DNA from 3 places in the Massilia scottii genome. Region 2 is predicted to be linked to each of the others. Evidence: predicted binding sites of a transcription regulator. Region 2 holds the regulator's gene; each other region holds the start of a gene.
The links. Region 2 encodes HrcA, which represses chaperone genes, less so after heat shock. Its sites were predicted from a motif close to TTAGCACTCNNNNNNNNNGAGTGCTAA; they were not measured.
Positions count from the first base shown of each region.

Region 1 (7,509 bases), on a different contig from region 2:
GATGGAACAGGCGAGGGCGAGGCGGCGGGCGGCGTGAGTCATGTCGTCTTATCGGCTTTCGGGGGCAGGTTGGCTGATGGTCAGGGTCACCGCTTGCGGCGGGCCCGGCGGCACATTGGTTGGCAGCGGGGCCGGCGGGTCGGTGGCCAGGGCGATGACCAGATTGGGCTGCTGCGTCGATGTGTAGGCCGGCGCGGCCGGTTCGAGCGCAAAAGGCTCGGCCCCGAGCGGAAAGATCAGGGTGAAGTGGTAGACAATCTTGCCGGCGGTGATGCAGCGCACGTCGGGCGGACAGCGGCTGTCGTCGATGCGGTCGAAGCGCAGGGTGGCGTCGGGCGCCACGGTGGTGCTGGTCTGCGGCAGCAAGGAAATGGTGCCGTCGTATTTTCGGTGCATCGATGTTTCCTTCATTGGCGCGGCGGTGCACCCGGTAAACACCCAGGCGGCGGCGAACGCGAAAATCAGCTTGATCATGATGGGCTCCTCATTAGTGGGAAAGCCGATCATAGATCATATCAATTTCGCCACTGTGTGGCCGCGCAATTGACGAGCCGGCGCGCTGGGGCACCGTGCATGCCCGTCGGCAAAGGAAGGGCCGGCCTGGCCGCCCCGGCAATTATGCTTGCGCCACGCTGTCCTGCAGGCGGCGGCGGGTGCGGCGGGTCAGGCCGATCACGGCCAGGCCGAGCGCCAGCATGGCGTAGGTTTCCGGTTCCGGCACGGCGGTGGTGTAGACGGTCAGGGTCGGGTTGAGCACGCTCAGGCCAGCCCACGAATCCTGGCGGTGGACGACGCCATCGGGCGTGGTCCAGACCGCCGGGGAGGCGAACATGGTCATGCTGCTGTTCAATGACATGGTGAGCATGTCCCTGAGCGTCAGGTTGGCGGCGCTGAACACGAAGGATTCGTTGCCGTTGAGCTTGTTGACGCTGCGGGAGTGGCTGCCGTTCCAGTCGTTCGCGCCGCTGGCGAACAGGCTGACCGAAGCACGGTTGCTGGCCGTCCCGGCGCCTGCCAGGCCGTCCGGCGGCACGGCGGTGTCGAGGGTGCCGACGAAGGTGCCCGAGAAGGAATAGCCGGTGACCTGATAGCCGGAACGCACGGCAAACGTCATGTCGGCGGAGTAAGCGTTGCCGTCGGCATCGCTGGTAGTGCCGGCCATGCTGCTGGCAAAATCGCTGAAACGGATCGTGGTCGCGCCGTCCACGTCGGATACGAGCACGTCGGCCACGGCCGAATCAGGGTTGGTGAAAGTGAAGCCGGTTGCCTCGATCACGGTCGGCGCGGCCGATGCCGTGGCGGACACAAAAGCCAGCGCGGCGGCGCTCATCTGCAATTTAAACAAGTTCATTGGTCCCATTCCTTTTCATGTCACGTCGACGAACGCCGCAACGGCGCTTCCAGGCTTGCCATCATAATCGAGGGAAAGCCGAAGATCATAGAACAACATTGTAAGAAATGTATTGGGAGCGATACTGTGCGGGAACAGCAACGCCGGCCGCCAGCCGCGGGGGACGGCGGCCGGGCCGGTTTATGTGTCGAGGCTGTCCTGCAGGCGCTTGCGGGTGCCGCGCGTGAGGACGATGACGGCCACGCCGACGGCGAGCATGACATAGGTTTCCGGTTCCGGGACCGACTGCGAGGCCACGCTCGGCCGCGCATTGGCGGCGCCGAAGCTGCTGCGCGCTTGCTTGGCATAGCTGGCGCGCACTTCCGGGTAGCTGTGGCGCGCGTCCGATCCGCCCCATGACGCCACATTGCCGTTGGCATAGGCGCTGATGGCGCCGCCCAGGTCGACATCGCCGAGCAGCGCGTCGGCGGGACGCAGGTGCATGGCGCGCCCGACGTCGCCCAGGCCGAGCTGGCCGAGAACGCGGTTGTCGGCCAGCTCGATGCCGGCGTGGTACGCGGTTCGTTTGCTGACGTTATTCAGGGTGGGGGACTCGATCAGGGCCGGCGCGGCGCCGGCCAGGCCGGGCGCCAGCAGCAGGGCGGCCAGGCTTCGCGTCCATGTTAAGTATTTCATTTGCAGACTACCTATTCATGTTTAGCTGTGAAAAAGGCGGTGACGGCGCGCGGGGCAGCGCTCGGGGCCCATGTTGTTGCCGCGCTCAGACACCGGCACGGTATGCATGATACGTCAAACTCGCATTATAAATATGTAATCAAGTGTATTGACTTGTACAAGCTTGACGATGTGTACCGACGAAAAAAATGCCGCCTAGTCTACACCAGGCGGCATCGGCGCGGGGGCGCCAGGCGTGCGCGGGCTCAGATATAAGCCGACAACGCGCCTTTCATTTTCTTCAGGGCAGCGCTTTCGATCTGGCGAATGCGCTCGGCGGAGACGCCGAATTCGTCCGCCAGCGCGTGCAGGGTGGCACCGGAACCGTCGTCGTTGGCCAGCCAGCGCGCTTCGACAATGCGGCGCGAACGGGCGTCGAGCTTGCCCAGCGCCGTTTCCAGCCCTTCGGATTGCAATCGCGTGACCTGTTCGGCTTCGAGCACCTTGGTCGGCTCGGACAGGTCCGACGACAGGTAGGCGATCGGCGAGAACTTGTCATCTTCGTCGTCGGTCGGCGCTTCGAGCGCGATGTCGCGGCCCGACAGGCGCGTTTCCATCTCGATCACTTCTTCGCGCTTGACGTCGAGCAGCTTGGCCAGCGCATCGATCTGGGTCGGGGTCATGGCGTCCAGGCCCTGCTTGTTGCTGCGCAGGTTGAAGAACAGCTTGCGCTGGGCCTTGGTCGTGGCGACCTTGACCAGGCGCCAGTTCTTCAGGATGTACTCATGCATTTCGGCCTTGATCCAGTGCATGGCGTACGACACGAGGCGCACGCCCTGGTCCGGATCGAAACGCTTGACCGCCTTCATCAGGCCGATATTGCCTTCTTGAATCAAATCGGCGTGCGGCAGGCCGTAGCCGAGGTAGCCGCGCGCGATCGACACCACCAGCCGCAGGTGCGACAGCACCAGCTCCTGCGCGGCGGCGAGATCGTTATTCTTTTGCAGGCGCTGTGCCAGGGAAATCTCTTCCTCGTGGGTCAGCATCGGCAGGCGGTTCACCGCCGAGATATAGGCGTCGATATTGCCCAGATTGCCGGTGAAACCGAGTCCTAAAGCACGATTGCCGGTCGGAACCAATGCGGATTGTGCGGACAACGTCATCATGTATTTCCTCGTAGAGTGTCTGTGCTGCATCATCAAATGCCCGGGCCGGATGCGGGTCCGGGGCGGCTGTTGCGGTCTGATGCCAGCGGTGGCTTCGGGGATTCCCCGCCATGCAAGACCCTATATTAGCACTCTCTCGTGTTGAGTGCCAATGCCGAGAATTTATGGCAGTGATAGCGAAATGTTATTACTTCAAGGCAACCATAAATTTGCAGATTTCACTCTAGTGGAGGCTACTATTTGAGCCTTGATACAGATCAAATTTGCGGTGCGCCGGATCGCCATGCGTTTGCACCGGCGCAGTATTTGCGTCCGGTCCCAGTGTCGCCGATCATGGCGGCCGCCTCTGTTCGTTTACACACGCAATGCGCTCGTAAAAAGTCAGGGCCGCGTATGGATAAAATGCAATCTTTTCGTTAAAACATCATCTCTCTCTCCGCTGTCGAAAGGCAGCATGAATCCCATCATCATGGCTGGCGGCGAGAATGACAACTATCTGTATGGCGGGGCCGCGCCGGAAGCGGTGAACGGAAAGGGCGGCATTGACGTTCTGTCCGGACAACGACACGCTCGACGGCGGCACCGGCACCGTTATCATGAGTAGTCGCTTACTCCGGCGGGACGGGAGGTTTATTGCGGAAACAGAGGCAAGGGAGCCGCTCAAGCGCCGGCGCGCGCGTCTGAGGCAGCGCAAAGGGTGGGCAGGGACGCTCGCTACAATGCGCCATGCCCGCCCTTCACGACCTCGGATACCGCTCGCTGTTCGCCCACCCGGAACTGGTGCGCGAACTGATCACGGATTTTACTTCCTTCAAGCTGCTCGACGAGGTCGCGCTGTCGGCGTTCGAACGGGTCAATCCGGCGTATGTGAGCGAGCACCTGTCGGCGCGCCAGGATGACATTGTCTGGCGCGTGCGGGTCGGCCAGCAGTTTTTGTACGTGTACATCCTGCTCGAATGCCAATCCGGCGTGGACCGCTGGATGGCATTGCGCATGCAAACCTACATTGGTTTACTGTACCAGGACCTGGTCAAGCGCCACGAATTGTCCCCTGGCTTGCTGTTGCCGCCGGTGCTGCCGCTGGTGTTCTACAACGGCTCGCCGCACTGGAGCGCCAGCACGGAGCTGGCCGGGCTCCTCATGCAAGCGCCCGCCGAGCTGGCGGCATTCCAGCCAACCCAGCGCTACGTACTGATCGACCAGCAGCGCCTGGACAGGACGGCGCTGGAAGCGAATGCCAGCTTGCTGGCGCTGCTGTTCCGGCTTGAACTTTCACTCTTTCCCGATGTCTCAACGAAGGTCTTGCCTGCGCTGGCGACGTGGTTCAAGGAAGCGCCCCAGGCCAGCCTGCGGCGCTCGGTCCAGGTGTGGGTGAACGGTTTGCTGGCGCGCGCAACCGGCAATTCCGGATTGTTCATGGTTGATAGCGCGCAGGAGGATGCTGACATGGGAGACAAACTTGCAACTTGGGCCGAGCAGCTCGAGGAGATCGGCTTTCAAAAGGGATTCGCGTTGGCGGAGAAGGCCAAGGAAGACGGCAAGGCGGAAGGCAAGGCGGAAGGGCAAGTCATTGCCCTTCGCGGGATGCTGGGCAGCCTGTTGCGCAGCCGGTTCGGCGACTTGCCGGCGCCGGCAGCGCAGCGTATCGCCCGGGCCACTCAGGCAGAGCTTGAACAGTGGTTCGAGCGCAGTCTCAGTACGCCCAGCTTGCAGGCGGTGTTTGACGATGGCGCGGCATCCACTTAGTCCGGCCATGGCATGAGCGAGGCCGGCGGTCGCGCCGTGAGGCGCGTGATTCAGGCCAGGCAGATCCTCACTGGCGACATTTCCGCCCTAGCGCAGGCGCGCCAGGTGCCTGCGCACCGACAGCACCGCCCCGGCCAGGCCGAGCGCGGCGCTCACCGCCAGCAGCACGCCCATCGCCACCGGATTGAGCGGCGCCAGCTGGAAGGACGAGCCGTACAGGCGCGCGAACTCGCCGATGGCCGTATTGAGCGGCTGCAGCGACAAGGTCACCGCGCCCAGCGCCACGCCGCCGGCGCACAAGCCCAGCAGACCCCCGGTGTAATAGAAGGGACGGTGGATGAAGCCGTCGGTCGCGCCGATCAGTTTGCTCACGGCGATTTCGTCGCGCTGGGTCAGCACCTGCAGGCGGATCGTATTGAACACCACCGCAATGACCACCATGCCGAGGGTGACGGCCAGCAGCAGCAGGATCAGGCGCATCACGCGCAGCAGGGCGGCCAGGCGCTTGACCCAGGCCGAATCGACCTGCACCGCGTCCACGCCCGGCAGCACGCGCAGGCGCTCGGCGATGGCGTCGACGCTGCCCGCTTCGCTCACGCTGCGGAAACTGTCGAGCTTTAAGACATAACCGTCCGGCAGGGGATTTTCGCCCAGCGTGGTCAGGACATCGGCCAGGCCGTTCTTGCTTTTCAGGCTGTCGAGCGCCTGTTCGCGCGAGACGAACATGATGCGCGACTTGGGGTCGGCCAGGATCGCGCGGATGGCCGGTTCCAGCGCCTGCGCCTGCTCGCGCGTGGTCTCGGCCTTGGTGAAGACGCTGATTTCCGGCTCGACCGAGAGCTGCTCGGACATCGGCCGCACATTGTCGAGCAGGGTCAGGCCCGCGAACGGCAAGGTGAGCGCGATGGCGACCACGATCACATTGAACAGGAAGCTGAGCGGCGACTTGCCCAGCTGGCCGAGCGCCGAGCCGATGGCGAAACCGTGTTGGCGGAACCAGCGCTTCATGTGGCGTCTCCCGCCACGCTGCCCTGGTCGAGCCGGATCACGCGCGCGCTGCCCTGGCGCGCGGCGTCGTACAGCACCAGTTCGTCATGGGTGGCGATCAGGCAGGTCACGCCCACCGAATGAAAGGCGCGCAGGGCGTCGAGCACCTTGTCGGCGCTGGCGCGGTCCAGATTGGCGGTCGGTTCGTCGGCCAGGATGATCTGGGGCCGGTTGACGATGGCGCGGGCGATCGCCACGCGCTGCTGCTCGCCGCCCGACAGTTCGAGCGGCCGCGCCAGCGCGCGTGCTTCCAGCCCGACTTTTTCCAGCGCGGCGCGGGCCCGCAGTTCGGCCTCGGCCTTCGACGCGCCGGTGACCAGCAGGGGCAGCATGGTGTTGGCCAGGATCGAACGGTCGGTCAGCAGGCGCTGCTGCTGGAAAATCAGGCCGAGGTTGCGCCGCAGGTAGGGCAGGCTGGCGTTTTTCATGCGCCCGATATCCTGCTCGTTGACCAGCACGCTGCCCGAGGTGGGGCGCTCCATGGCCGCGATCATCTTCAGCAGGGTCGACTTGCCGGCGCCGGACGGACCGGCCAGGTAGACCAGCTCGCCGCGGGCGATGTTCAGGTTCACTTCGCGCAGGGCGGTGGCGTCGGCCGAGTAGGTTTTGGAGACACACCGGAATTCGATCATGGACGCTTATCCCAGCAACGCCTCGACGAATTCGTCGGCGCTGAACGGTTGCAGGTCTTCGATTTTTTCGCCGACCCCGATGAAATACACGGGAATCGGGCGCGTGCGGGCAATCGCGGCCAGCACGCCGCCCTTGGCGGTGCCGTCCAGCTTGGTGATCACGAGGCCGGTCAGCTGCAGCGCATCGTCGAAGGCCTTGACCTGGGCCAGGGCGTTCTGGCCGGTGTTGCCGTCGATGACCAGCAGCACTTCGTGCGGGGCGCCATCCATGCCCTTGCCGATCACGCGCTTGATCTTTTTCAATTCTTCCATCAGGTGCAGCTGGGTCGGCAGGCGGCCGGCCGTGTCGACCATGACCACGTCCATCTTGCGCGCCTTGCCGGACTGCACGGCGTCGAAGGCCACGGCGGCCGGGTCGCCCGATTCCTGGGCGATCACGGTGACGTTGTTGCGCTGGCCCCAGACCATCAATTGCTCGCGCGCGGCGGCGCGGAAGGTGTCGCCGGCGGCCAGCAGCACCGACTGCTCGTACTTCTGCATGTGCTTGGCGAGCTTGCCGATGGTGGTGGTCTTGCCGGCGCCGTTCACGCCCGCGATCATCATCACCAGCGGTTCGTGGCGGCCCAGTTCGAGCGGCTTGACGAGCGGGCGCAGCATGTCGGTCATGAGCACCTTGAGCGCGGCCTTGACGGCGGCCGCGTCGAGCAGCTTGTCTTCCTTTACCTTGCGGCGCAGCTCGGTGAGCAGGAAATCGGTGGCGTCCATGCCGGCGTCCGACATCAGCAGGGCCGCTTCCAGCTCTTCGTACAGGTCTTCGTCGATGCGCGCGCCCACGAACAGCAGGCTCAGGTTGTTCGAGGTTTTCGACAAGCCCGCTTTCAGGCGCGCCATCCAGGAGCTTTTGCTGTCGGCA
Region 1 covers NZ_JAVCWM010000006.1:133,806-141,314, reverse strand. Annotated here, with positions in the region: gene ggt (gamma-glutamyltransferase) at 1-42, opposite strand, end outside; gene RBA41_RS10120 (hypothetical protein) at 49-474, opposite strand; gene RBA41_RS10115 (PEP-CTERM sorting domain-containing protein) at 617-1,351, opposite strand; gene RBA41_RS10110 (PEP-CTERM sorting domain-containing protein) at 1,532-2,026, opposite strand; gene rpoH (RNA polymerase sigma factor RpoH) at 2,272-3,171, opposite strand; gene RBA41_RS10100 (hypothetical protein) at 3,626-3,775, shown strand; gene RBA41_RS10095 (Rpn family recombination-promoting nuclease/putative transposase) at 3,898-4,917, shown strand; gene ftsX (permease-like cell division protein FtsX) at 5,005-5,925, opposite strand; gene RBA41_RS10085 (cell division ATP-binding protein FtsE) at 5,922-6,596, opposite strand; gene ftsY (signal recognition particle-docking protein FtsY) at 6,603-7,509, opposite strand, start outside.
Region 1: a site for HrcA is predicted at 3,297-3,323, ahead of rpoH (RNA polymerase sigma factor RpoH). Genes of this name have one in related genera too.

Region 2 (7,509 bases):
CCTGGCCGCGCCGACGGCCACTGCCGCCGCCGACAGCGCCGCCAACAAGGCAGTCCTGGAATTCATTCGCGCCGAGATGGAGGAACGCCGCATTCCGGGCTTGCAGATTGCCGTGATCCGCCACCGGAAAGTGGTGCTCTCGAGCGCGATCGGCGTGGCCAGCATCCAGCACGGGGTCGCGGTCGACAAGCACAGCGTGTTCTCGCTTAATTCCGCGACCAAGCCGTTCACCGGCGTGGCCATCATGCAGCTGGTTGAACAGGGCAAGCTCGCCCTCGACGCGCCGGTGTCGCGCTATCTCGATGGCTTGCCGGCCGCGTGGCAGGGGGTGACCGTGGCCCAGCTGCTCAATCACACGTCCGGGCTTCCCGACGTCCTCGATGCGGAAGGCGACCTGCTGCCGGGCGGCATGGAGGGGGCGTGGAAGAGCGCGCAAACGCTGCCGGTGCAGTTCGCGCCCGGCCAGCGCTTCAGCTATAACCAGACCAATTACGTACTGCTGGGGAAAATCATCGACCGCCTCAGCGGCGAGCCTTTCCTGGCGTTTATCCGGCACGGGCAGTTCGACGTGGCCGGCATGCCCGACAGCTCCTTCGGCGACAGCGGGGACATCATCAGGAATAAGGCCAATTCCTACCGCTTCGGACGCGACGGTACGCTGCGCAACGTGATCGAGGAGTTTCCGCCGGCAATGCGCACGGGAGCCGGCATGAATACCACTGCCACCGAACTGGGCAAATGGATCGTGGCCCTGCAGCAGGGACGCCTGCTCAAGCCGGCGAGCATGGCCGCGATGTGGACGCCATCGTCCTTCGCCGATGGGCGGCCGGCACCGTGGGCGATGGGCTGGCCGGCGATCCGCCGCGGCGAACAGCCGCACCGGGCGGTGGCGGGCATCGGGGGCGGGCGTTCGGCCTTCTATATGTATCCCGACGACGACCTGGCGGTGATTATCCTGACCAACCTGGCCGGCGCCCAGCCGGATCAGATGATCGACACCGTGGCGGGATTTTATGTGAAGGGCCTGCGCGCCACCGGCGGCGGATATGCCCTGTTTCGCTTGCGCGAGCAGACCGGCCGCGGCGGTTTCGATGATATCGACGCGACACTGCGGCAGGTGACGCAGCAATATGGGGTGCCGAACCCGTCCGAGGGCAGCCTGAACGGCTGGGGCTACCGCCTGCTGTCGCGCAAGCAGCTCAAGCCGGCCATTGCGGTACTCGGCCTGGCTACGCGCCTGTATCCGGACAGCGCCAATGCCCATGACAGCCTGGCCGAAGCGTACCAAGCCCTTGATGACCATGCGCTGGCGATCCGCCATTACCGGCGTTCGCTGGAACTGAATCCGGAAAACCGCAATGCGGCGGACCACTTGAAAGCGCTGGAAAAGAAGTAGCGCGAAAATCAGGACAAAAAAAAGCCCGCTGTGAAGCGGGCTTGAAATCCAATTCTTTTTGAGGAGAGTTGGAGGAGACAGGTGCAATTATGCTGCGCTACAGCATATCAAGCCAATTTATCTTTGTAATATCAGTTATAGCTTTTGCAAATATCACCTTCAGCATCCCCGCCCGCCTTATTTTTCGCGGCAGGTCACGTCGATGTCGGTGACGTCGGCATCGCCCTTCGCGCCCTCGCCCATGACGCCAACGGCGCGCTCGACCGTGCAAACATACTTGCCGCCGTCCGGCTGGGTCAGCACCGAGACGCCGTAGCTGGTACCGTAGGGGATCGCCCCGGCGAATTTGTACGCCTTGGCATCCTTGGGCATGGGGTATCTGTCGTTGCTGCCGTTGATCAGCACCAGGCCGTCGCCCGTATAGGGACGGGACTGGCCGTCGGCGCCGATCACGTTGACCGCGCCGCCGATCGAAAAGGCGTTGTCGGTGCACTTGACAATCACGTTGATGGAAGCCTGGCGCCCGGCGGTGTCCTTGCCATTCTCCCATGTGCACTTCTGGTGATCAGCACTTTTCTTGACCTGGACATCGTAGGGTACGCCGTATTCGATCGTGTTGGGGAAGCGGAAACTGGTGGCCTTGGCCTCGACCGTCAGGTCTTGCATGCCGACGTTACTCATTACCAGGCCGGAATACTTCAGGCCTTCAATTTTGCCTTCGACAGGGAAGGTCGCTTTGCCGCCGCAAGCGGACAGGCCCACGACGAGGGCCAGCAGCAGCGAATGGCGCAGGACGGATAACTTCATAGAATTCTCCAGAGGAAAGGGCGCCACCCGCGCAGGGGCGGCTGCCGGGATCAGTTGCAGGTGATGAGGATGTTGTCGACGTCGGCTTTGCCCATCGTGCCGACGGCGTTGTCAATCCGGCAAGTCAGGCCCGGCGGCTGTTGCAGCACGCTCACGCCGTAGGCCAGGGTTTCGCCGACCTGGCCGAGCTTGTCTTTTTTATTTTCAGCCAGCTGGGTCATGTTGAATTCGGTGTTGTTGGCGGGAATACTCAGGCGATGATCGCCGTTGATGATGACCAGCGGGCCGCTCGTCAGGCCGGTGATCTTGCCTTTAAGGTCGTGCGGAATCAGGGTGCAGCGCACGATGATCCGGCCGACGCCGTACACGCTCGACTTGCCCTTGCCGTTTTCCACGCTGCAGGTGGCGTTCGATGGTGGCGACTTGACGGTGATGTCGAATTCGGTATTGTTGGCGATCAGGTCTGGAAACACGAAGCCGGTGGCGTCCGGTTCGATCTTGAGATCCGGGCCGCCCTTGTTTTGCAGCACCAGACCGGACACGGTCACATTCGTCACGGCGCCGCCCAGCTGCACGGTGCCATCATCGTCGCCGCCGCAAGCGGCAAGACTCAGCGCGCACGACAGTGCCACGGCGGAACGCAGGTACAGATTTTTCATACTTTCTCCAAAACGAATGCGGTAAGGTGGGAAGGCTGGGCCGCCGATGGACAGCCTGATGTGGACGTCATTTTAGTGCATTTGTTAACGCGGCGGCTCATTGCCTTGTATCGGTGTGTAAGGCGTCGCCTTGGCGCGTCGCCTTGGCGCGCCGCCTTGGCGCGCCTTGACACACCGGCAGGCGCGACGATTGATTTTCGGCGCCGCCCTCGTTATGCTGGAACCTGACCCACTACCGAGCCAGAACATGAGCACCACGCCGCGCCGCGCCTGGCCCAAAGCCATCCTGTTCGACCTGGACGATACCCTGTGGCCGATCGCCCCGGTCATTTTGCAGGCCGAGCAAACCCTGCACACCTGGCTGCACAGCAACGCGCCGCGCGTGGCCGAGCGCTTCACCATCGACGCCCTGCGCCAGGCGCGCCTGGCCCTGTTGGCCCAGCAGCCCGAGTTCGAGCTCGACCTGGGCGCGCTGCGCCGCGCCGGCCTGCTGTCGGCGTTCGAGGCGGCCGGCGAAGACGCCGCCAAGGTCGAGCAGGCCATGGTCCATTTCTATGCGGCGCGCAATGCCGTCATTCCCTATGACGACGTGGTGCCCGGCCTGCTGCGCCTGAAAGGCCGCTCCCTGCTCGGATCGGTTACCAACGGCAATGCCGATTTGCAGGCGATCGGCCTGTCGCACCATTTCAAGGTGTCGGTGGCGGCCAGCCAGTTCGGCCGCGCCAAGCCGGACGCGGCCATCTTCCTGGCCGCCTGCGAGGAACTCGGGGTCGACCCGGCCGATTGCGTGTACGTCGGCGACGACGTGCTGCTCGACGTGCAGGGCGCCCAGCGCGCCGGGCTGCGCGCGGTCTGGCTCAACCGCACCGGCAGTGCGCGCCACCTCGAACACGGCGTGGTGCCGGACGCCATCTGCCGCAGTTTCGACGAGCTGCTCGACTGGCTCAAGCGCGAGCACGATTGAGGCGGCCGGGACGCGCAGTCGACATTACTGCACACCGCGCCTGCGAACGTGCATAATAAGGGGATCAGCACTTGTGCTTGCCCTTGTCTTTGTCCTTACTGCACCCCACCTAGAATCATGCAACTCGATACCCGTGCGCAAACGCTGCTCAAAGCCCTGGTCGAACGGTACATCGCCGACGGCCAGCCGGTCGGGTCGCGCGCGCTGTCGAAGATTTCCGGACTCGACCTCTCGCCCGCGACCATCCGCAACATCATGGCCGACCTGGAAGAGCTGGGGTATGTGGCCAGTCCGCACACCTCGGCCGGACGCATTCCGACCCCGCGCGGCTACCGCATCTTTGTCGATACCTTATTAACTGTACAACACCTGGACGAGCACGCGGTCGACGGGCGGCTGCGCCTGCCGGCCCAGCAGCCGCAAAAGATGATCGCCAACGCGGCGCAAATGCTGTCGTCGCTGTCGCAGTTCGCCGGCGTGGTGCTCAGCCCGCGGCGCGAATCGGTGTTCCAGCAGATCGAATTCTTGCGTTTGTCCGAAAAGCGCATCCTGCTGGTGATCGTCGATCCGCGCGGCGACGTGCAAAACCGCCTGCTGCTGACCGAGGCCGATTACACCCCGGCCCAGCTGGTGCGCTCGGCCAATTACATCAACCAGAATTACGGCGGCCTGTCGTTCGACGACGTGCGCACGCGCCTGACCAGCGAATTGCGCCAGTTGCGCGACGATATGGGCAGCCTGATGCAGGCCGCGGTCGAGGCCGGCAGCGAAGCGATGGCCGACCAGTCGGACGACATGGTCATTTCCGGCGAGCGCAACCTGCTCAGCGTGTCGGACCTGTCGTCGAACATGACGTCGCTGCGCCAGATGTTCGACATGTTCGAGCAAAAAACCGGGCTGATGCAGCTGCTGGACGTCTCGAGCAAAGCAACCGGCGTGCAGATCTTCATCGGCGGCGAATCGAACCTGGTGCCGATGGATGAAATGAGCGTGGTCACGGCACCGTACGAGGTCAACGGCAAGATCGTCGGCACCCTGGGCGTGATCGGGCCGACCCGCATGGCGTACGAGCGCGTCATTCCGATCGTGGACATCACGGCCAAGCTGCTGTCGAACGCGCTCAGCCACTCCTAGGCGGCGCGCGTTGCCGGCATCAGGCCGGGATCAGGTTTTGTGGGGGCAGGCAGGCTTGACGCAGTTGCCGTAAATCGCCAGCGCGTGCTCGGCAATCTTGAAGCCGCGCTCGACCGCCACCTTGTGCTGGCGCGATTCGATTTCTTCGTCGTAGAACTCTTCCACGCGGCCGCAGTCGAGGCACACCAGGTGATCGTGGTGCGAACCGGCGTTGAGCTCGAAAATCGCCTTGCCGGTTTCAAAATGGTTGCGGTTGAGCAGGCCGGCCTGCTCGAACTGGGTCAGTACGCGGTACACGGTGGCCAGGCCGACATCCATATTATCGGTCAGCAAAATCTTGTAAACATCTTCCGCTGTCAGGTGGCGCACCTCGCTGTTCTGGAAAATCTCGAGGATTTTCAGACGGGGCAGGGTGGCTTTCAGGCCGCTGGCTTTGAGGTCGCTAGGATTGTTACTCATGTTTGTTACTCGTATATTGGCGTAGTGCTTTATCATATAGCGTTTTAGACGGAGGTGCCTAGGCTTCCGTACAACGATTTGAGGTCCTCTATGCCTGTCGATACTGCCGTTTTGCACCGTTTTAGCTTGCGCGCCCCGCTCGTGGCGGCCCTGGCCGGCGCCGTTCTGAGCCTGTCCGGCTGCGCCATGTTCGGCGGCGCCAAGGATCCCGTGGTCCCGGTGAACGCCTCGCCCGGCGACGGCGCCCAGACCGTCCAGGCCAGCAAGCTGCAGAAGTTCCTGTGGATTTTCTCGCCGTATCGTCCGGACATTCAACAAGGCAACTTCATCTCGCAGGAAATGCTGACCCAGCTCAAGGTGGGCCAGACCCGCGAACAGGTCAAGTTCCTGCTCGGTACGCCGCTGCTGACCGACATCTTCCACGCCGACCGCTGGGACTTCCCCTTCTATCTGGCGCGCGGCGATGGCGAGCTGACCAGCAGCCGGGTGACGGTCTACTTCAAGGACAACAAGGTCGAGAAATTCGACGGCGGCAATCTGCCGACCGAGAAGGAATACATCGCCCGTATCGCCGGTCCGACCAAGGTGGCCGCCAAGGAAGCGCCGAAGCGGGAAGAAGCCGGTTCGGCCTCGATCAAGATCAACAAATAAGTTTTTCAATACACAGCACCAGCGCACGGGCGGCACGAGGGTCGGCACAATGAATCAGATGAAAATTGCAGTAGCGGGCGCCGACGGGCGCATGGGACGGATGCTGGTCGATGCGGTCGCGGCCGCTCCCGACGCGGTGCTGGCCGGCGCGCTCGGCCTGGCCGGTTCGCCGTCGATCGGCCAGGACGCCGGCGCCTTCGGCGGCCATCCGGGAGGCATCAGGATCGAATCGGACCTGGCTGCCGGCCTGGCCGGGGCCGACTTCCTGATCGATTTTACCCGTCCCGAAGGCACGCTCAAGCATCTGGAATATTGCGCCGCCCACGGCATCAAGCTGATCATCGGCACCACCGGTTTTGATGACGCCGGCAAGGCCGCGATCGCCGCCGCCGCCGAAAAAACCGCGATCATGTTCGCGCCCAATATGAGCGTGGGCGTGAACGTCACCCTCAAGCTGCTCGAACTGGCCGCCAAAAGCTTTGCCGAAGGCTACGACATCGAAATCGTCGAAGCGCACCACCGCCACAAGGTCGATGCGCCGTCCGGCACCGCCCTGAAGATGGGCGAAGTGATTGCCGACGCGCTCGGGCGCGACCTCAAGGAATGCGCCGTCTACGGGCGCGAAGGCGTCACCGGCGAGCGCGATCCGTCGACCATCGGCTTCGCCACCATCCGCGGCGGCGACATCATCGGCGACCATACCGTGCTGTTTGCCGGCACCGGCGAGCGCATCGAAATCAGCCACAAGTCCAGCAGCCGGGTCAGCTACGCCCACGGCGCCTTGCGCGCCTGCCGCTTCCTGGCCGACAAGGCGACCGGCTTGTACGACATGCAGGACGTGCTGGCACTCAAGGACTAGGCGGCGTCATGCCACCGGTCAATCACTTCAGCGTCGCGCGCTACTGGGAACAGGGCGACGCGATCAGCCACGCGGTGGCGTACGTGCTGATGCTGATGTCGCTGGTGAGCTGGTTCTTCATCCTGTCCAAGGCGCTCAGCACTTGGCGCGTGCGCCGCGCGGCGCCGGCGCTGGACGCCTTCTGGGGCGCACCCAGCCTGCAAGACGGCATCGCCCTCCTGAGCCTGGCCGACCGCGAGCGCATTTATGTGCCGCTGCCCGCGCAAGGGCTGGCGCATGCCGGTGGCGCCGCCACCCTGGCCGGCGAAATGAGCAAGGATGAACAGATCATCCGCGTGCTGCGCCAGGAAATCACGCGCGCCACCCATCGCATCGAAAGCGGACTGACCGTGCTGGCCTCGATCGGCGCCACCGCCCCGTTTGTGGGGCTCCTGGGCACGGTGTGGGGGATTTATCATGCGCTGTCGAATGTGCCCGCGGCCGGCATCGTGCAGATCGACAAGATCGCCGGGCCGGTGGGGGAAGCCCTGATCATGACCGGCTTCGGGCTGGTGGTGGCCATTCCCGCCGTGTTGGCGTA
Region 2 covers NZ_JAVCWM010000015.1:93,964-101,472, reverse strand. Annotated here, with positions in the region: gene RBA41_RS20970 (serine hydrolase) at 1-1,396, shown strand, start outside; gene RBA41_RS20965 (hypothetical protein) at 1,574-2,203, opposite strand; gene RBA41_RS20960 (hypothetical protein) at 2,254-2,862, opposite strand; gene RBA41_RS20955 (HAD family hydrolase) at 3,110-3,826, shown strand; gene hrcA (heat-inducible transcriptional repressor HrcA) at 3,944-4,960, shown strand; gene fur (ferric iron uptake transcriptional regulator) at 4,991-5,419, opposite strand; gene RBA41_RS20940 (outer membrane protein assembly factor BamE) at 5,510-6,070, shown strand; gene dapB (4-hydroxy-tetrahydrodipicolinate reductase) at 6,120-6,929, shown strand; gene RBA41_RS20930 (MotA/TolQ/ExbB proton channel family protein) at 6,938-7,509, shown strand, end outside.

Region 3 (7,509 bases), on a different contig from region 2:
TCGCGGGGCGGTCAGCGCGGGCGCTGTGGGGCATCGGAGAGAACAGGAACAAGCTTACTCCCGTTATTTCCATATGGCAATTGTTTTAATCAAAAAACTACCGCCTGTTACTTCTGTGCACGTCCACCGATCAGGTTCAGCGCTTCGGTCGCTTGCAAGACGTCGCCGGCGACATCGTTGAGCTTTCGCTGGTGCGAACGGGCATGCTCGCGCAGGGTGCGGAAGGCGGTCTCGCGATCGGTTTTGTTACGCTCCATCAAAATGCCCACCGCCATGCCGACTTCCCGCCCCTGCTGCAGGGCCAGGGTGAGCCGGCTTTCGCTGCCGCGCAGCTCGCGCAGCTCGTCGGCGCGCGCCAGTCCCGCCTGCACGCTGGGCACGATGCGCGTGATATCGATCGGCTTGACCAGGTAGCCGACGGCGCCGCCGTCGATGGCCGCGCGCACGGTGGCCTGGTCATCCTCGGCCGACAGGAACATGACCGCGATGGCGCCGTGCGCCTGCAGCTGCTCTGCCAGTTCCAGGCCGGACATGCCGGGCATGGACACGTCCAGCAGCGCCAGGTCGGGTGCGCGCGCGCCGCTGGCCAGCAACTCGAGCGCCATCGCCCCGCTGGTGGCGACGCGCACCTCGTAGCCGGCCAGGGTCAGCACGCGGTTGAGCAATCCCAGGATCAGGACATCGTCGTCGACCAGCAGCAAGGCGCGCCTGGCGGCGCCGGAGGCAGGCAGGCTCATGGATGGCTCCCACGTTCGATCTTGCCCAGCACCTCGGCGATCCGCTGCGCCGAGTAAGGCTTGACGACGAAGCCGGCGGCGCCGCCCCGGATCGCCGCCATCACATTGTCGACCGCGCTGTGGGCGCTGACGATGACGCAGGCGCAGCCGGGACGGTGCTGGCGTGCCAGCGCCAGCACCTCGAGGCCGCTGAAGCCGGGCATGTCGATATCGAGGAAAGCCAGGCCGACCGCGGCGCCGCCGGTGCGGATCAGCTCGACTGCCTGCTGGCCGTCGGAGGCGTACACGAAGTCGCGATAGCCATGCTCCTTCAAGACCATCGCCAGCAGACTGCGCATGGCGCCGTCGTCGTCGGCGATCATCACCGTCAACGCATGCTTATTCATCATCGCCTCCTTGGGGTACGGCGGGCGCCAGCAGGCGCCGCACGTCATCGAGCTGTTGCAACTGTACCAGCAAGCCGGCGCCAGCGGCAGGTTCGCCGTCCAGCAAGGCGCGTTCCAGCGCGCCGGCCAGTTCGGTCACGCGCGGGTAGCCGAAACTGCCGGCGCTGCCCTTGAGCATATGCGCCAGCGCGGCCGCCTCGGCCGCCTCGCCAGCCGCGAGGTGGCCCGCAATCTGCTCCAGGCGCGTCACCAGGCCGGCTTCGAAGCGGGCCCGGATCTCCGCGAACACGGCCAGCTGGGCCGGCGACATGGCCGGGGCCGGCGCTGCCGGCACGGCCGGCAGCAGTTGCGCCAGCAACAGGCCCAGGGCCGTGAAATCGATCGGTTTGCCCACGCAGTGCGAGCAGCCCGCCGCCAGGTAGCGTGCCACATCCTCGGTCATGATATTGGCGGTCAGCGCCACCACCGGGATCCCCACCCCGGCCGCGCGCAGCAGTTCGGTCGCCGTCACCCCATCCATGAGCGGCATCTGGATATCCATCAGGATCAGGTCGAAGCTGCCGGCCAGGGCCATCTCGACCGCGCGCGCGCCGTTCTCGGCCATCTCGCAGTGCACCCCCAGGCGGCTCAGGAAGGCGCCGATCAGGGCCCGGTTGTCCGGCCCATCCTCGGCCAGCAGCACGCGCCCGTGCAAGGCCGGCGGCGCCCCCGCGGCGGCGGCGGCGGGCGACGCCGGCGGCGCCGCGCCGGCCAGCCAGGGCGTGCCGTCCTGCGCGCGCGCCAGAATGCCCACCTCGAACGCCGAGCCCTGGCCCGGCTCGCTCGACACCTGGACCGCGCCGCCCATCCTGGTGGCCAGCTGCTGCACCAGATACAAGCCGAGCCCGGTGCCGCCATACTTGCGCGTCGTATCCAGGCCGGCTTGCTGGAAAGGCGCGAACAGTCTGGCGCACTGCTGCGGCGACATGCCGATGCCGGTGTCGAGCACCTTGCACACCAGCCGCGCCGGGTCGTCCTCGTACCATAAGTCCAGCTCCACGCCGCCCAGTTCGGTGAACTTGATGGCATTGCTGCACAGGTTGAACAAAATCTGCTTCCAGCGCGTCGGATCGCCCACCACCTGCGCCGGAAACGGATAGCGCACCCGCGCGCCAAAGCCGATGCCTTTGCTGTGCGCCTGGGCACCCATCATGGAGTCGATCTCGGCAACGATCTGGACCGGGGAAAACGCCACCTGCTCGAGGCCGAGCCGGCCGGCCTCGATCTTGGCGATGTCGAGGATATCGTTGATCACGCTGAGCAGATGCTGGCCATTGCGCAGGATCACCTGGCCGGCTTCGCCGCGCTGCGCGGGCTCGTCCGCCGTGCCCAGCAGCTCGGCAAACCCGATGATCGCGGTCAGCGGGGTACGCACTTCATGGCTCATCATGGCCAGGAAGTCGGACTTGGCGCGGTTGGCGGCATCGGCCTTGTCCATCAGGTGGCGGGTCAGCGCGAGGTCGCGTTCGCGCCGCTGCAACAGGCGCAACAGCACCACGGACGCGCCCGCCACCGCCAGGCTGGCCAGCGCCGCCAGCAGGATGCGGGCTTCATTGAATTCACGCCAGCGCGCCAGCATCAGCGTTTCGGTGATGGTGAGGTTGACGATCAGCGGGTAATTCTCCACCAGGCGCGGCGCGCCCAGGCGCGTGACGTTCTTGCGATCCTGCGAGAAGCGCGGCGCCGAGGTCAGGATCACGTCATCGCTTTTGTGCATCTGCTCGATCACCTGGTAGGACGAGCCGCCCCGGTTGATCTGGCCCATCAGCGCATCGACGTGGGGCCAGCGCGCCAGCAGGGTAAAGTCGCGCCGGTACAGCGAAATGCTGGCGCCCTCGCCGAGCGTGATGCGCTGGTAAAAGTCGCTCAGCGAGGCGCAGGAGAAACCGGCCAGCACAATGCCGATAAATTCGCCCCTGGGGCCATTCAGGCGGCGGCTCAGGTAAAAGGTCCACTCGCCGTTACCCTTGTTGCGCACCGGCTTGCTGAAAAACATGCCCTGCCCGGGATTGCGCAGATGCGCCGTGAAGTAATCGCGGTCGGCCAGGTTGATGGCGGGCGCCGGCCAGGAGCGGGTGAAATTGACCACGTCGCCATTGGCCGCGACGATGGTGACCACGTCCACCTGGGGCAGGCCGCGCACCTTGTCGCGCATGCTCAGAAACACGGCCTGGCTGCTCATGCGATCGCGCAAGCTGGCATCGCTGTCGGCCCCGGCGGTCTGCACCGAATCGGCGACGCTGTCGAGGACCAGGGATGCGGATGTCACTTGCTGCCCGATGTGTTCGGCCAGCACCAGCGACAGATTGCTCAGTTGCTTGCGCCATTCCTTGATGGTCTGTTCGCGCGCTGTCCAGCTGGCTGCGCCAAGCGAGGCAAGGATGGCCAGCACCAGAAACCCGCCAAACAGCGAAGCGATATGGCTGGCACGGAACCGGTAGCGCGGACGTTCGCTGTTTTCGGGGGGCATGAATACACCATAGCATTGCCGCCCCGGCCGCGGCACACCCTGTTGCCGATAAGGTACAGCTTGCTAAGTCCGGCCGAGCAAGGCGTCGATGACATGCCATTCGTGCGGCTCGACCGGCATGACCGACAGGCGGCTGCCCTTGGCCAGCAGGCGCATGCCGGCCAGCGCGGGAATGGTGCGCAGCTCTTTCAGGCTCAGCAGCGCGGTCTTGCGCACGGCGCGCACGTCGACGCTGATCCAGCGCGGCTGTTCGCGGGTGGCCTTGGGGTCGTAATACGGACTGGCAGGGTCGAACTGGGTGGCGTCCGGATAAGCGTTCGAGCACACCTCGACGATGCCGGCGATGCCCGGCTCGGCGCAGCTGGAATGGTAGAACAGCACCAGGTCGCCTTCGCGCATGGCGTCGCGCAGGAAATTGCGCGCCTGGTAATTACGCACGCCGAACCAGGCCAGCGTGCGATCGGGCGCGGCCAGCACGTCGTCGATACTCACTTCGTCCGGTTCGGACTTCATCAACCAATAAGCCATGTATGCCACTCCATCGGCGCGTCGCCATTGGCGGACAAAAGCGCGCGCCCATAAAAAAACGGTTGCGCACCGAATGCTTGCAACCGCTTATGAAAATCAGAGCCCCGCCTGTGCCGTTTTTGCCGGCATCCCGAACCTAATGGTTCAAGGTGGTCGCAGTTAGTCCAATTTCGGGTTCGTCGGACAAGCGACGCTCACTCCCATCGAACAAAATTCCGCAACCGGTGCACATAAATGGTTCAAGGAATATATGGCAATCGCGAACACCGCAGGGTGAGACGGAGTTTACTCCGATGTGCCGTCATGTCAAACGAAATTAGCCTCAGAACAGATTTTCCTGGGGGGTCAGGGCGTTATCGAGGACCGTGTGCATGTCGCCGAGTTTCTGCTTGACTTCCAAAATCGACATTTCGGAAAGCGGTCCTTGCGGCGTTTTCACCGACAGGAATTCAGCGGCCACGCTGAGCGCGGCCATGACGGCGATGCGATCATTTCCCTTGACCTTGCCCGAATCGCGCAAGCCGCACATTTTCCCGTCAAGATAGCTCACCGCTTCCAGCAAGGTGCGCTCCTCGCCCTCCTTGCACATGAGGCGGTACGCGCTTCCCATGATGGTGACATTGAGCTCGGTCATTGTGCAACCTCATCATGCTGTACAAGCGGCGCAGCCGGTGCGTTCGGATCGGGCATTTGCGAGAGCAAGGTTTCGAGCCGGCGCTGCACTTCGTGCATGCGCCCCACGCATTCCTCGTTTTCGGCGCACAGCGCCATGTTCGACTGGCGCAGTTCGGCATTGGTCTGGCGCAGTTGCGCGTTCTCGCTGCGAAGTGAGAGGGTCAACGCGGCAAGCCGGTCAATTTTGTCGGATAGTTCGTCGAATTCAGAAATCATCCCGTAACTATAGGGGTGTGAAGGAAAGTCCGTCAACCGAATCAGTAACAGGGGTGGACGATTGATGTAAGGGGATGTAATAGCGCCCGGCCGAATCGGCCGCGGCCGGGCCGATTCATCACCGCCTTTTCCCACGGAGCGCAAACCGGAAGTCGCGCCGGCATATCCGCCGCATGCCGTAACCGCACCAGCGCGCACCGTTGAGATCTCTCCAGTTTAAGGCGCCGCGGCGGGCCCGCGGTTTGCGCCAGATCAAGCTCGTCTGTTAAATAGTCAACAGGACGCCTTGAAAAACACCTTGACCGTCCCTATAATTAGCACTCGTTAGTAGAGAGTGCTAACAACTCTTTCTAGTCTCCGCGGCAACACCGCGAGACATGTTGAAACACCGGGAACGCCTGTGGCGGTCCTGACCAATAGCTACTAAACCACTGAATATTAAGGAGTTTTGCATGAACCTTCGCCCATTGCACGATCGCGTTATCGTCAAGCGTCTCGACCAGGAAACCAAAACTGCGTCCGGCCTCATCATTCCTGACGCAGCTGCTGAAAAACCGGATCAAGGCGAAATCTTGGCTGTCGGCAACGGTAAAGTCCAGGATGACGGCAAAGTACGCGCGCTGGAAGTGAAAGTCGGCGACCGCGTCTTGTTCGGCAAATACTCCGGCCAAACCGTCAAAGTCGACGGCGAAGAGCTGCTGGTGATGCGTGAAGAAGACATCATGGCCGTCCTGGTCAAGTGATTCTCAACTAGTCCGCGCACGACCTTTCATTAAGAATTCCACGCGATAGAAATCTACGCACAACGGAGAAAATAAACATGGCAGCTAAAGATGTAGTATTCGGCGACGCAGCGCGCGCCAAAATGGTTGAAGGCGTCAATATCCTGGCCAACGCAGTCAAAGTCACCCTGGGCCCGAAAGGCCGCAACGTGGTGCTCGAGCGCTCGTTCGGCGCGCCGACCGTCACCAAGGACGGTGTATCGGTCGCCAAGGAAATCGAACTCAAAGACAAGCTCATGAACATGGGCGCGCAAATGGTCAAGGAAGTTGCTTCCCGCACCAGCGACAACGCCGGCGACGGCACCACCACCGCGACCGTGCTGGCACAAGCCATCGTGCGCGAAGGCATGAAGTTCGTTGCCGCCGGCATGAACCCGATGGATCTGAAGCGCGGCATCGACAAGGCAGTTGCCGCCACCGTCGAAGAGCTGGCCAAGATCGCCAAGCCATGCACCACCACCAAGGAAATCGCCCAGGTTGGCGCGATCTCCGCCAACTCGGACTACTCGATCGGCGAGCGCATCGCTGAAGCGATGGAAAAAGTCGGCAAGGAAGGCGTTATCACCGTTGAAGACGGCAAGTCCCTGAACGACGAACTCGACATCGTCGAAGGCATGCAGTTCGACCGCGGCTACCTGTCGCCGTACTTCATCAACAACCCGGACAAGCAAGTTGCCATCCAGGATAGCCCGTTCGTCCTGCTGTGCGACAAGAAGATCTCGAACATCCGCGATCTGCTGCCGATCCTGGAACAAGTCGCCAAAGCCGGCCGTCCACTGCTGATCATCGCGGAAGACATCGAAGGCGAAGCACTGGCCACCCTGGTTGTGAACAACATCCGCGGCATCCTGAAAACCTGCGCAGTCAAAGCCCCAGGCTTCGGCGACCGTCGCAAGGCCATGCTGGAAGACATCGCTGTCCTGACCGGCGGCCAGGTGATCGCTGAAGAAGTCGGCCTGACCCTGGAAAAGGTCACCCTGGCAGAACTCGGCCAAGCCAAGCGCGTTGAAGTGGGCAAGGAAAACACCATCATCATCGACGGTGCCGGCCAGGCGGAAGCGATCGAAGCGCGCGTCAAGCAAGTGCGCGTCCAGATCGAAGAAGCAACTTCGGACTACGACCGTGAAAAACTGCAAGAGCGCGTTGCCAAGCTGGCAGGCGGCGTTGCAGTGATCAAGGTTGGCGCAGCCACCGAAGTCGAAATGAAAGAAAAGAAAGCACGCGTTGAAGATGCACTGCACGCAACCCGCGCTGCCGTGGAAGAAGGCATCGTTCCTGGCGGCGGCGTTGCCTTGCTGCGCGCTCGTGCCAACATCAAGGTCAAGGGCGACAATCCTGACCAGGAAGCCGGCATCAAGATCGTCCTGCGCGCCATGGAAGAGCCACTGCGCATGATCGTTCAAAACGCTGGCGAAGAATCGTCGGTGGTTGTTGCAGCAGTGTTGGCCGGCACCGGCAACTACGGTTACAACGCAGCGAACGGCACCTACGGCGACATGGTCGAAATGGGTGTTCTGGATCCAGCGAAAGTCACCCGTTCGGCACTGCAAAACGCAGCCTCGATCGCTGGCCTGATGCTCACCACCGACGCCATGGTATGCGAACTGGCTGAAGACAAGCCAGCTGGCGGCATGGGCGGCATGGGTGGCATGGGCGGCATGGGTGGCATGGACGGC
Region 3 covers NZ_JAVCWM010000007.1:136,705-144,213, reverse strand. Annotated here, with positions in the region: gene RBA41_RS11875 (ANTAR domain-containing response regulator) at 108-737, opposite strand; gene RBA41_RS11870 (response regulator) at 734-1,123, opposite strand; gene RBA41_RS11865 (ATP-binding protein) at 1,116-3,632, opposite strand; gene RBA41_RS11860 (EVE domain-containing protein) at 3,696-4,160, opposite strand; RNA gene ssrS (6S RNA) at 4,258-4,438, opposite strand; gene RBA41_RS11850 (cell division protein ZapA) at 4,483-4,794, opposite strand; gene RBA41_RS11845 (DUF904 domain-containing protein) at 4,791-5,000, opposite strand; gene groES (co-chaperone GroES) at 5,504-5,794, shown strand; gene groL (chaperonin GroEL) at 5,872-7,509, shown strand, end outside.
Region 3: a site for HrcA is predicted at 5,366-5,392, ahead of groES (co-chaperone GroES). Genes of this name have one in related genera too.